DNA from 3 places in the Rhodococcus sp. NPDC057529 genome. Region 2 is predicted to be linked to each of the others. Evidence: riboswitches for the same ligand, from Rfam matches in the RefSeq annotation. Region 2 holds a riboswitch; each other region holds the start of a gene.
The links. A riboswitch is a leader RNA that binds a small molecule or an ion and turns the genes downstream of it on or off. The one in region 2 is predicted to bind cobalamin.
Positions count from the first base shown of each region.

Region 1 (4,259 bases), on a different contig from region 2:
GGTCCGACGAGGAACCGTGCGGCGTGCGGAAGGACCAGTCCGACGAACCCGATCGCGCCTGCGGCGCTCACCAGGGCGGCGGTGACGAGTGCGGTGATGGTCAGCAGGAGGATCCGGATCCATCGCACAGACACCCCGAGTGCGGCGGCCGCGGTGTTTCCGAACGTGAACGCGTCCAGCGCGGACGACTGGGTCAGGCACACCAGCAGTCCCACGAGAGTGATTGCCCCGCACAGGGTGACGTCGGCCCAATCGGCACCGGAGAGCGAGCCGAGCAGCCAGAACAGCACCCCGCGGGTCTGTTCGGCGTCCGCGGAGGAGATCACGATGAACGACGTCAACGCGGAGAACAGCTGCGTCCCGGCCACTCCCGCGAGCACCACCCGGGATGTGCCGCCGCCCGCGCCGGCAGCGAGCAGCATCACCAGGGCGAACGAGATCACCGCGCCCGCGAACGCTCCCGCCGACAGCGACACCGCCCCGGCGCCGAGACCGAGGACCGCGACGAGCACCGCCCCGGTGGACGCCCCCGACGAGATACCGAGCACGAACGGGTCGGCGAGCGGATTGCGCAGCAGCGACTGCATGATCGCCCCGCACAGCGCGAGTCCCGCGCCGCAGACGGCGGCGAGGAGGGTGCGGGGCAGTCTCAGTTCCCAGACGATGCCCTCTTTGATGCGGCTGATGTCGGCGTTCCCGAATCCGAGGCGCTCGAACACGACCGCGTAGACGTCGCCGACGGACAGGCTGGCGGGTCCGATCGTGATGACGACGGCGATCGACGCCGCCAGCACGGCGAGCCCGCCGAGCAGGCATGCCCCGAGCAGCGGCCGGGAGTCGAACCGTGTGGCCACCACGGTCAGTTCGCCAGTCCCCACTGCTTCAGCGCGGCCGCCGTCTTCTCGACGCCGTCGATGGTGCGGATCGACGGGTTCAGGTCGGCGCCGTTGACGACGATGTACTTCTTGTCGCGGACGGCGGTGAGCCGCTGGGTGACCGGATTCGATTCGAGGAACGCGATCTTGCTGTCGAGAGCGTCGCCGTCGATGCTGCGGCGACTCAGGTCCGCGAGGACCAGAGCGGTCGGGTCGCGGTCGAGGACACTCTCCCAGCTCACTTGCGGCCATTCGTTGGTCGTGTCGGCGAAGATGTTCTCGGCGCCGACGGAGTTGGTGATGATGCCGGAGGATCCGCAGCACCCCGCCATGTACGGGGTGCTGGTGTCGGCGAACCAGTACGCGAGCGATACCCCGGAGGCCTCGACCGCCCTCGACGCGGCGTCGAACCGCTGCTGCAGTTCCGCGACGAACTGCTCGCCGCGGTCACGGACGTCGAAGATGGCGGCGAGTTCGCGGATCTCCTGGTAGACGGTGTCGATGCGCAGTGGTTCGGTGCGTGCCCCGTCCGCGTTGACGCTCTCGTCGGTCTTGCCCTGGCAGTCGGTGGGCGAGAGGTAGCTGGGAACGCCCAACTGGTCGAACTGATTCCGGTCGGCGACACCGCCCGGTCCGAGGGTGCCGCCGAACGAGGCCGACACGAAGTCGGGTTCGGTGTCGAGGACCACCTCGAACGACGGCTTGTTGTCGGCGAGCCGCGGAACCTTCGCGTTGTCGGCGGCCAGGTTGTCGCGGACGGGATCGGTCCAGGTGGCGGTGCCGACCATCCGGTCCGCAAGGCCGAGGGAGAGCAGGATCTCGGTCGAGCCCTGATTGAGCGACACCGCTCGTTGCGGTGGTGCGTCGACGGTGACGCTGTGTCCGCAGTTCTCCAGGGTCATCGGGTAGGCGGAGGACTCCGAGGCCTTGCCGGGCGCCGGTTCGTACGAGGACGACGAGCATGCCGAGACCAGGACGGCCGAGACGGCGGTGAGAGCAGCGAGGTGCCGCCAAGACGTGCGCATGAAGAGCGAACTCCTTCATCAGGGCCCAGTCGCGGAGCCGAGGATCGTCACAACTCGATCGGTGAGTAGTCGGACTCCGGCCCGGGGGCCGTTACCGTTGCGCGTCAGTCCCGGATTCGCACCGGGTTCCCTCGCCGATCGTGGCCGTACGGACGGCCCCGGACACCATAGCCCCTGTGAGTACTTGTTAACCGCCGGCGGTTAACAAGTACTCACGGGCGCGAAGCGCATCAGGGCACGCTGCGCGACGCCGGTGTACTCGGACAGTGGGCGGATCAGCGCGTTCGAGTGGCCCTGCTCGATGATGTGGGCGGCCCACCCGGTGATGCGGCTCATCACGAAGATCGGGGTGAACACCTCGATGTCGAAGCCCATCAGGTAGTAGGCGGGGCCCGTGGGGAAGTCGAGGTTCGGTTTGATGCCGGTGGCCTCGTTCATCGTCTTCTCGAGGATTTCGTACATCTGCACCCACCTGTCGCCGTCGGTGCGGGCGGCGACGTCGAGGAAGGCCTGCTTCATGGTGGGAACGCGGGAGTCGCCGTTCTTGTAGACGCGGTGCCCGAAGCCCATCACCTTGTCTTTGGCGGCGAGCTTGCCGAGCAGCCACTGCTCGGCGAGGGCGGGGTCGCCGATCTCGAGCATGTGATGCATGACGGCCTCGTTGGCGCCGCCGTGCAGTGGCCCCTTCAGCGCCCCGATGGCGGCGGTGACGGCGCTGTAGATGTCGGAGAGCGTCGACGTCACCACCCGGGCGGCGAACGTGGACGCGTTGAAGGAGTGCTCGGCGTAGAGGATCAGCGACACCTCGAACGCCGTCACCAACTCCGGGGCCGGCACCTCCCCGAAGCACATGTGCAGGAAATTCTCCGCGAAACCCAGATGGCTGTGCGGGGCGATCGGGTCGAGGCCGCGGCGGCGACGGTGGTCGGCGGCCACGATGGTCGGCAGCACCGCCATCATCCGCAACGCCTTGGCCCGGTTGGCGCCAGGGGTGTTGTCGTCCTCTTCCGGGTCCTCGGCGCCGAGGTAGCTGATCGCGGTGCGCACCACATCCATCGGGTGGCAGTTCTCCGGCAGCTTCGTCACCAGCGACAGCAGCGACCGGTCGGCCCGGCGGGCGGCCCGCTCACGCTGGGTGAACAGGGCCAGCTGCGCGTCGGTGGGCAGTTCCCCGTTCCACAGCAGATACGCGACCTGCTCGAAGCTGCAATGCGCCGCCAGATCCTGCACCGCGTAGCCGCGGTAGGTCAGCGAATTGGTCTCCGGCACCACCTTCGAGATGGCGGTGGTGTCGACGACGACACCGGCCAGCCCCTTGTAGATGGTGGGTATCGCGGTTTCGGTCATCACTGGCTCCCCGTGAGTGTGAAGTTGAAGACGCCGGAATCGAACTCGTTGTACCGCTCGTACTCGAGCACCTCGTACAGGCGCGACCGGGTCTGCATCCGGCCGAGCAGCCCCTCCTGGGTGCCCTTGTCGTGGATTTCACGTAGCCCGGCCTCGATGGCGCCCATCGCCAACCGCAAGGTGGTGACCGGATAGATCACCGCGTTGTAGCCGATGTCTTGCAGCGTTTGCGCCGGGATCAACTCGGATTTGCCGAATTCGGTCATGTTCGCCAGCAACGGAATGTCCACCGCGGCCCGGAACTTCGCGAATTCTTCCTCGGTGTGCAGGGCCTCGGTGAAGATGAGGTCGGCGCCGGCGTCGGCGTACGCCTCGGCCCGCTCGATCGCCGCGTCGATGCCGACCCTGCCGGAGGCGGACATGTCACCGATCCCGGCGGCGTCGGTGCGGGCGCAGATCACGAAGTCCGGGTCCCGCCGCGCGGTGACCGCGGCCCGCAGCCGGCGGATCATCTCCTCGGTGGGCACGATGGCCTTGCCGTCGAGGTGCCCGCACCGTTTCGGGTTGACCTGATCCTCGAGGTGCAATCCGGCGATCCCGGCGTCCTCGAACACGGTGACGGTGCGGGCCGCGGACATCGGTTCGCCGAATCCGGTGTCGGCGTCGACGAGGACGGGCAGGTCGGTGATGTGGGCGATCTGCGCGCTGTGCGCAGCGACCTCGGTGAGGGTGGTCAGGCCGATGTCGGGCAGGCCGAGGGCGGCGGAGAACGCGCCGCCGGAGACGTAGGCGCCCTCGAACCCGATCTGCTGGATCAGTTTCGCGGTCAGCGGGTTGATCGCACCGGGCAGCCGTTGAATCGTCCCCGAGGCGAGTCCGGCCCGGAACGCGGCCCGTTTGTCGGTGGCGGCGGTGGCCGCGGCGATGAGGCCGCTCATCAGAACAATCCCTTCGGCGACTTCGGGGCCCGGGCGAGGACGTCGTCGGACACGGCGAACGTGAGCTGGTCCAG
Region 1 is NZ_JBHVEY010000012.1:108,630-112,888, reverse strand. Features, by position in the region: gene ACFU5V_RS24015 (FecCD family ABC transporter permease) at 1-827, opposite strand, end outside; gene ACFU5V_RS24010 (ABC transporter substrate-binding protein) at 860-1,900, opposite strand; cobalamin riboswitch at 1,943-2,073, opposite strand; gene ACFU5V_RS24005 (bifunctional 2-methylcitrate synthase/citrate synthase) at 2,102-3,247, opposite strand; gene prpB (methylisocitrate lyase) at 3,247-4,185, opposite strand; gene prpD (2-methylcitrate dehydratase PrpD) at 4,185-4,259, opposite strand, start outside.
Region 1: another riboswitch for cobalamin. It lies ahead of ACFU5V_RS24010 (ABC transporter substrate-binding protein); the one in region 2 lies ahead of ACFU5V_RS21645 (ABC transporter substrate-binding protein).

Region 2 (4,259 bases):
TCCTGGGTGCTCGCGCCGATCGTCCGGGCGAGTTCTCGCCTGCCCAGGTCGGCGCTGTCCGTTCCGTCGACGACGACGGCGCCCGCGGTCGGGGTGAGCGCTCGATAGCAGCAGCGCAGCGCCGTGGTCTTCCCGGAACCGTTGGGCCCGACCAGCGCCAGCACCTCACCGGGACGCACGGCGAGGTCGATGCCGTGCAGCACTTCCCGCGATCCGAGTTCGGCGCGGACCCGGTGCAGACTCAGCGCGGTCACCGCTCTGCCCTCCCGTACTGCCGGTACAGCATCCACACGAAGATCGGTGCTCCCACGAGGGCGGTGACGACGCCGACGGGGACCTCGATGCTCCGCGCGACCGACCGCGCGGCCGTGTCCGCCGCGACCATCGCGATCGCGCCGAGGAACGCGGCGACCGGCAGCAGCCTGACCGCGCGGGCCCCCACGACGTACCCGGCCAGATGCGGCACGAGCAGGCCGATGAAGCCGATGCCGCCCGCGACGGACACGGCCGCTCCGGCCAGCATCGACACCCCGAGCAACTGCACGACGCGGAAGCGCCGCACGTTCATCCCCAGGGCGGCGGCGCCGTCGTCTCCCGCCTGCAGCAGGTCGATACGGCTCGCACTCAGCATCATCGCCGCCCCGACCGTCGCGAGTGCGACGGCCGGGACGATCGCCGTCGACCAGCGTGAGTCGCCGAAACCGCCCGCCAGCCAGTGCATCACCGAACTCAGTTGGTGCTCGTCGGCGACGACCAGTATCGAGAACGTGATGAGAGCGGAGAACACCTGCGCCGACGCGACACCCACGAGGATGACGGCCGTCGGCTGCGGATAGCGGCCGCCGATCGCCAGCGACAGGAACAGCGGCACCATCGCGCCCAGGAACGCCGCGACGGGGACGGTGAACACGCCGAGCGCGCCCACCCCGAGCCCGAGCACCGTCACCACCACCACGCCGAAACCCGCCCCCGAGGACACGCCGAGCAGGTAGGGATCGGCCAGCGGATTGCGGGTCACCGCCTGCGCCACAGCGCCCGCGAGGGCGAGCGCGGCACCGACTGCCGCCGCGGTGAGCGCCCGCGGCAGCCGGGAGTCGAGCACGATCGATTCCCGGGCCTGCGACCACCAGGGCTCGAACGCCCCCGGGGCCACCCGGTGCGCGACGATCGCCCAGACGTCGCCGACGGGGATGCGGACGGAACCGAACGACACCGCGAGCGCGACGACGCACAGCGTCGCCAGGGCGAGCAGCGTCATCAGGCCCGTGAAACCGACGCGGGTCCGGGCCGGGTGTGTGGGCGACGCAGGTGGCGCCGCGCGTTCGGCGGTGACCGTCATCGGGCGCCGACGGCGTCCGGATGCAGCGCCCGCGCGATCGTCTCCACCGACCGCACCAGCCGCGGGCTCTCGAAGAAGTCGTCGAGCGGCACCACCACGATACGGCCGGCCTTCACGGCGGGCGTCGTCGACATGATCGGGTGCGACGTCAGGAAGTCGATCTTCGCCTGCGCACTCGTCGTGCCGTAGTCGAGGACGACGATCGCCTCCGGGGCGCGTTCACCGATGATCTCCCACGTGGACTTCGAATACGGCTTCTGCCCCTCGGCGAAGAGGTTGACCGCACCCGCGTGGTCCGCGATGAGCTGGCCGACTCCCACACCGCCGATCGTCAGAGGGACGTCCTCGCCGGAATCGTAGAAGAACGTCGGAACCGGGGTGGTGCCTGCGATCTCGTCCCGCACGGCCTGCAACCCGGACGTCACCCGGTCGGTGACGGCGCGCGCCTCGTCCGGGACGCCGAGGATCTCACCGAGCTGCGTGTAATCGCTGCGCAGCAGCCCGATGTCGGGAAAACCCTGCCCGCAGTACTCGGAGAACAGGAACGTCGGAATGCCCTGTTCGCCGAGGGATTCGCGCGAGCGCCCCTCCTTCTCGTCGAACGCGCTGCGCATGCCGCCGACCACCAGGTCGGGGTCGAGGTCCAGGATCTGTTCCCGGGTCGGGTATTCCTTCGCGAGTTTCGGGATCTTCGCGAAGGCCTCCGCGAACTCCGGCAGCGGGGTCGCGTCGCCGTACCCCGTGCCGACGATGCGATCAGCGGCCCCCATTTCGATCAGCACCTCGGTGACGTGATCGTTCATGCTGACGATGCGCTGCGGCGGGGCGTCGAACGTCTCCGTGCGATCGCAGTTGGTGACGGACACCGGTTCGGCGAAGGATTCGGCGGAAGCGGTCTGCCCCACGGACTCCCCGCGCGAACACCCGGCGACCACCAGCGCGGCCACGGCGAGGGTGACCAGACCGGTACTTCTGAACAACTGACCGTACATGTAAACCTCATTGCGGCTCAGAGCCACGAATGAGAAGCCGGCAGACGCCCACGTACAGGCGCGCCTGCGGGACTCCGCTTCGTAGACCACGACGAAAAGGATGTCGCACACCACACGCCGGGTAATCGGGCTCGCCACCGAAATGCTCTGGTGGCCTACCGTTGCGGGTCAGCGCCGGATTCGGACCGGCTTCCCCCGTGCGTGTGACTGCAAGTGCACCACCGAGTATGCACGATTTGCCGGGACCCGCGTCACACCCCCACCGGCAATCCCTCGATCCGCACTACAGTCGGCAGTCGCAGCCGACCGCCCCCGACCACCCGGAGTTGACGCATGACACGTTGGGCCTCGACCGTTGTTTCACGCAAATGGTGGGTCCTGACGCTCGCCGTGTTCGCCGTTCTGGTGAGCGGCGTGTGGGGCACCGGTGTGTTCGCGAAGCTCAGCTCCGGCGGATTCATCGACCCCGGTAGCGAATCCGCCGAGGTGGCGCGAATCGTCGAAGACAATCTGGGTCCGCAGACGCCGGACATCATCGCCATCTATACCGCACCCGACGGGAAGACCCTGGGTGACATCGGCCCCCAGGTCACCGCGAGTCTCGACCGGTTCGCCGCCGAGGTGCCGACGTATTCGGTGACGTCGTACTGGACGGCGGACGCGACGAGGAAGCACCTGATGGTGTCGGAGGACGGCACCAAGGCGTCGGCCGCGATCACCGTCGACCCGGATGCCGGGATCACCGCCGCCACGTTCAACGATCTGCTGCCGAAGCTCGAGGTGGAGGGCGTCGACACCGAGTTCGCGGGCAACTCGGTGGTGGGTGTGGCGTTCAACAACCGGCTGCAGCAGGACCTGGTGCTGGCCGAGGCGATCGCGCTGCCGATCACTCTCGTGTTGCTGGTCTTCATCTTCGGCGGACTGGTCGCCGCCGCCGTTCCGGTGTTCGTCGGGCTGCTCTCGATCTTCAGCGCCCTCGCGACGCTGCGCCTGCTGACCCTGTTCACCGACGTCAGTTCGTTCGCGATCAACGTGGCGTCCCTGCTCGGCCTGGGGCTCGCGATCGACTACGGCCTGTTCATCGTCGGCCGATTCCGCGAGGAACTCGAGTCCGGCGCCGACGTGGCCGAGGCGACCCGGCGCACCGTCCTGACCGCGGGTCGCACCGTGTTGTTCTCCGGTCTGCTTCTGGTGTGCGCGTTCTCGGGGATGCTGGTGTTTCCGCAGGACGTGATCAAGTCGCTCGGGTTCGGTGCGATGGCCGCGGTCGCGAGTGCGGCGCTGCTGTCCCTCACCGCGGTGCCCGCGCTGCTCGCGATCCTCGGTCACCGCATCAACGCGCTGAGCTGGCGCAAGGATGCGGCGCAACGCGGTGAGGTGCGCGCCCGCAAGTTCTGGGGCTCCGTCGTCACCTGGGTGATGCGTCGGCCGGTCGCCATCGCGGTCGGGATCGTCGCGGGTCTGATGGTCCTGGCGGCGCCTCTGCTCAGCGCGTCGCTCGGCGAGGTCACGTACACGGCGCTGCCCGAGAACGATCCCGCCCGTATCGCCACCGACACCCTCACCACCGAATTTCCCACCACCGGGAACGGCGCCACCCTCATCCTCCGGGGCGACGGTGTCGGCACCGCGCCGACCGCCGCCGACGGGGCCGCGGTGGCCCAGGCCGCCGGCCAGGTGCCGGGTATCGGCGCCGCCACCGTCGTCGCATCCAACGGCGAACTGGTGGCGGTGCAGGCCGTCTACTCCGAGGGAGTGACCACCGACGATCAGAGTGCGGCCGTGGACGGTCTCCGCGCCATCTCCGTCCCCGAGGGAACCGAACTGCTCGTCGGCGGCGGCCAGGCGACCGTCGACGACGGCAACGCGGCGATCGTGCACTGGATGCCGGTCATGATCGCGATCATGGTGGGTTCGACGCTGGTCCT
Region 2 is NZ_JBHVEY010000010.1:250,855-255,113, reverse strand. Features, by position in the region: gene ACFU5V_RS21655 (ABC transporter ATP-binding protein) at 1-254, opposite strand, end outside; gene ACFU5V_RS21650 (FecCD family ABC transporter permease) at 251-1,339, opposite strand; gene ACFU5V_RS21645 (ABC transporter substrate-binding protein) at 1,336-2,331, opposite strand; cobalamin riboswitch at 2,430-2,572, opposite strand; gene ACFU5V_RS21640 (MMPL family transporter) at 2,665-4,259, shown strand, end outside.

Region 3 (4,259 bases), on a different contig from region 2:
GCCCGCTCGACGTACCACGTCTCGTCGATGCGACCGGAATCCTTCAACGCCTGCCGCACCGCCGGGTAGGTGCGTCCGAGTTTCAGGATGGCGGCGGCGTCGGTCTCCCGCAGACGCCGCGTCAGCTCGGCGCGCGGCAGGGTGCCGGGCAGGACCGTGAGGATTTCCTCGCCCTCGACGAGCGGCATCGCCAGCGCGGCCGAGGCGGCGCTGATCGACGTCACGCCGGGAATCACCTCCGCTTCGAAGCGCTGCGCCAGCCTCTTGTGCATGTGCATGTAGGAGCTGTAGAAGAGCGGGTCGCCCGCCGCGAGGAGCGCCACCGAACGGCCGGCCTCGAGGTGCGCGGCGAGCCGCTGCGACGCTTCCTCGTAGAACTCGTCCATCGCCCCCTGGTATCCGCCCGGGTGATCGACGGTCTCGGTGGTGACCGGGTAGACGAGGTGCTCCTCGATCTGGCCCTCGCGCAGGTACGGCGCCGCGACCGCACGGGAGATGCTCTTGCCGTGCCTGGCGCTGTGGAACGCCACCACGTCGGCCTCGGCGATGACCCGCGCAGCCTTGACCGTCACCAGTTCCGGGTCGCCCGGTCCGATGCCGACGCCCCACAGCTTGCCGCTCGACCGCTCCTCGGAACTCATTCGACTTCGCTCGCAATCGCATTCAGCGCCGCAGCCGTGATGGCACTACCACCGCGGCGGCCGCGGACCACCAGATAGTCGAGTCCGCTCGGGTGCTCGATCAACGCTTCCTTCGACTCCGCCGCACCGATGAATCCGACCGGGCCGCCCACGATCGCGGCGGGCCGGGGCGCACCGGATTCGATCATGTCCAACAGGTAGAACAGGGCCGTGGGGGCGTTGCCGATCGCGACGACGGCGCCCTCCAGTTTGCTGCCCCACAATTCGAGCGCCGCCGCCGAGCGGGTGTTCCCGATCTGCTCCGCCAGCACCGGAACCCGGGGGTCGCGCAGGGTGCAGATCACCTCGTTGTCCGCCGGGAGACGCTTGCGGGTCACGCCGGCAGCGACCATCTGCGCGTCGCACAGGATGGGGGCGCCGTCCGCCAGCGCCGCGCGGGCGGCCTTCACGACACCGGGGGTGAACGCGACGTCGTCCACGAGATCGACCTGACCGCTCGCGTGGATCATGCGGACCACGGCCTGTGAGACGTCCTCGGGAAAGGCACTGAGATCCGCCTCGGCGCGGATCGTCGCGAAGGACTGGCGGTAGATCTCCGCGCCGTCTCGGATGTACTCGATCATCCGCTCACGATAGAGGCTGCGGGTTCACCGCTCCTCCACCCGGTAACCCGTCTCGGTGGCGACGACGTCGGCGACGTCGCCCTTGGGGCGGCCGCAGCACCGCTCGCAGCCCGACCAGTGCTGTCGGCCCTCCACCGGGAGTTCGCCGTTCGCGACGGCGCCCCGGGCATCGGTCCGCACATCGGCGAGCGCCTTCTCGCACCCGGGTTGCCCGGTGCAGGCGCTGACGTTCAGCCACGGGGAGTTCTCGTCGAAGATCAGGCCCATCGGGGCGAGGACCCGGACCACCTGCTCGGCGGACCACTCGTCCAGATCGCACAGGAGCACCGTTTTCCACGGCGTGACGATCACCGGCTTCTCGACGGCGGCGAGGAATTCCGCCAGCCGGGCCTCGAGCACCCCGAACGCGAGACCGCCGCCGAGGGTCACGTTGCCGTCCGGCTGGTCGAGCCACCCGATCGGCGGCCGGTGCTCGTCGAACCCGGGCACCGGGTCGGCGGTCGGTGCGAGCGTCAACGCCGACAGGGTCCGCTCGACTCCGTTCGCGATCTCCGACAACCGCCAGTGCCGATCGCGCAGCTCCAGGAAGACGCGGGCGGCGCTCAGGAGCACCGACACCGCGTCCGCCGTCGGGATCCGGACGCCGCTGTCGCGACCGGCGAGGATCAGCGCGACCTCCGACCCACCGACCGCGTGGACCCCGAAGTCGCCGCCGAGCGCCGAGACGTCGCCCCGGCCGTCGTCGAGGGTGAACAGGGTGCGGCCCGGCAGGTCCGCCAACGCGGAGTCGGCGCACAACGTCCGGTCCAGCACGCCGACCAGATCACGCAGGTCCGTGAGACCACCGATCCGGCCGGTCAGCGGCGAGACGAGGATGTTCCGGACCCGCTCGTGCGTTTCCGACGGCAGCAGGCCCGCGCCGGCGAGGCGGCGGGCGAACTCCAGCGGGTCGCGGACCGCCCGCAGTTGCGCATTGCCGCGGGAGGTCAGTTCGATCTCGCCGTTCCCGAGGTCGCGAGCCGACTCCGCGAGGGTCTGCAACTGGGAGGACGTCAGCACGCCACCGGGGAGGCGCACCCGGGCGAGCGCACCGTCGGCCGCCTGGTGGACCTGCAACGCGCCGGGGCATGCATCGGGGCGGGAACGGGAGTCGACCATGGTCCCAGGTTACGTCCGGCCCCGGGTAGCATCACCAGCACTTGCGACAGCAGGAGAGGAAGCCGGTGCGAATCCGGCGCGGTCGCGCCACTGTGAGCTCGCCGAAACCGGTGGGCGAGCCAGACCCTCACCTGCCGTCCTCCGACCTCCGGTTCCGCACAGAACCACCGCCACGGGGCGCGACACCCCCAGGAAGGCTCCACACGTGATCCTGCTGCTCTCCACCTCCGACACCGACCTGCTCAGCGCCCGCGCCAGCGGGGCGGACTACCGCTGGGCCAACCCGGCACGGCTGCTGGTCGAGGAGGATCTGCCGGGACTGCTCGACGGCGCCGACCTGGTCGTGGTGCGCATCCTCGGCGGCCGCCGGGCGTGGGAAGAGGGCCTCGACGCGGTCCTGGCCGGCGGGCTTCCGGTGGTGGTCCTCGGCGGCGAGCACGCCCCCGACGCGGAGCTCATGGAGTGCTCGACCGTCCCGGCCGGGGTCTCGGCGGAGGCACACAACTATCTCGCCGAGGGCGGCGCCGACAACCTCGCCCAACTGCACCACTTCCTGTCCGACACCGTGCTGCTGACCGGTCACGGTTTCGAGGCGCCGGTACACCTGCCGAGCTGGGGGGTCGCGCCGTTCGCCCCCGACGCCGACCCGGACCGCCCCACCATCGCCGTTCTCTACTACCGCGCCCAGCACCTGGCCGGCAACACCCGCTACATCGAGGCGCTGTGCGACGCCGTCGTGGCGGCAGGTGGCAGCCCGCTGCCGATCTTCTGCGCGTCGCTGCGCACGGCCGAACCGGAGTTGCTGCAGACGCTGCGCCGCGCGGACGCGATGGTGGTCACCGTGCTCGCCGCCGGCGGCACCAAGCCGGCCGGAGTCTCGGCCGGCGGCGACGACGAGGCATGGGACGTCGCCGCGCTGGCCGCGCTGGACGTGCCGATCCTGCAGGGGCTGTGCCTGACCAGCAGCCGGGAGTCGTGGGAGTCCAACGACGACGGACTGTCCCCGCTCGACGTCGCCACCCAGGTCGCGGTCCCCGAGTTCGACGGCCGGCTGATCACGGTGCCGTTCTCGTTCAAGGAGATCGACGCCGACGGCCTGTCCACCTACGTTCCCGACGCCGAGCGCGCCTCCCGGGTGGCGGGCATCGCCGTCCGGCACGCCCGGCTCCGGCACATCCCCGCACCCGAGCGCCGGATCGCCCTGATGCTGTCGGCGTACCCGACGAAACACGCCCGCATCGGCAACGCCGTCGGTCTCGACACCCCGGCCAGCGCGATCCGGTTGCTCACCGAGATGCGGGCCGCCGGCTACGACCTGGGACCCGCGGACGGACCGGATTCCGTGCCCGGCCTCGCCGCCCGCGACGGCGACGCGCTGATCCACGCCCTCATCGCCGCCGGCGGCCAGGACCCGGACTGGCTGACCGCCGAGCAACTGGAGGGCAACCCGATCCGGATCTCCGCGGCCCGCTACCGCGAATGGTTCTCGGCGCTGCCCGCGGAACTGCGCGAGGGTGTCGAGGAGCACTGGGGACCCGCGCCGGGCGAACTGTACGTCGACCGGTCGCAGGACCCTGCCGGTGAAATCGTCATCGCCGCAATGCAGTTCGGAAACCTCGTGCTGATGGTGCAGCCGCCCCGCGGATTCGGGGAGAAGCCGGTCGCGATCTACCACGACCCGGACCTGCCGCCGAGCCACCACTACCTCGCCGCGTACCGGTGGATCGCGGCGGACGCCGCGGCGGGTGGTTTCGGCGCCGACGCCGTCGTCCATCTCGGCAAGCACGGAAACCTCGAATGGCTGCCCGGAAAGACACTCGGCATGTCGGCTTCGTGC
Region 3 is NZ_JBHVEY010000005.1:395,894-400,152, reverse strand. Features, by position in the region: gene ACFU5V_RS12610 (precorrin-2 C(20)-methyltransferase) at 1-641, opposite strand, end outside; gene ACFU5V_RS12605 (precorrin-8X methylmutase) at 638-1,264, opposite strand; gene cobG (precorrin-3B synthase) at 1,289-2,422, opposite strand; cobalamin riboswitch at 2,429-2,572, shown strand; gene cobN (cobaltochelatase subunit CobN) at 2,628-4,259, shown strand, end outside.
Region 3: another riboswitch for cobalamin. It lies ahead of cobN (cobaltochelatase subunit CobN); the one in region 2 lies ahead of ACFU5V_RS21645 (ABC transporter substrate-binding protein).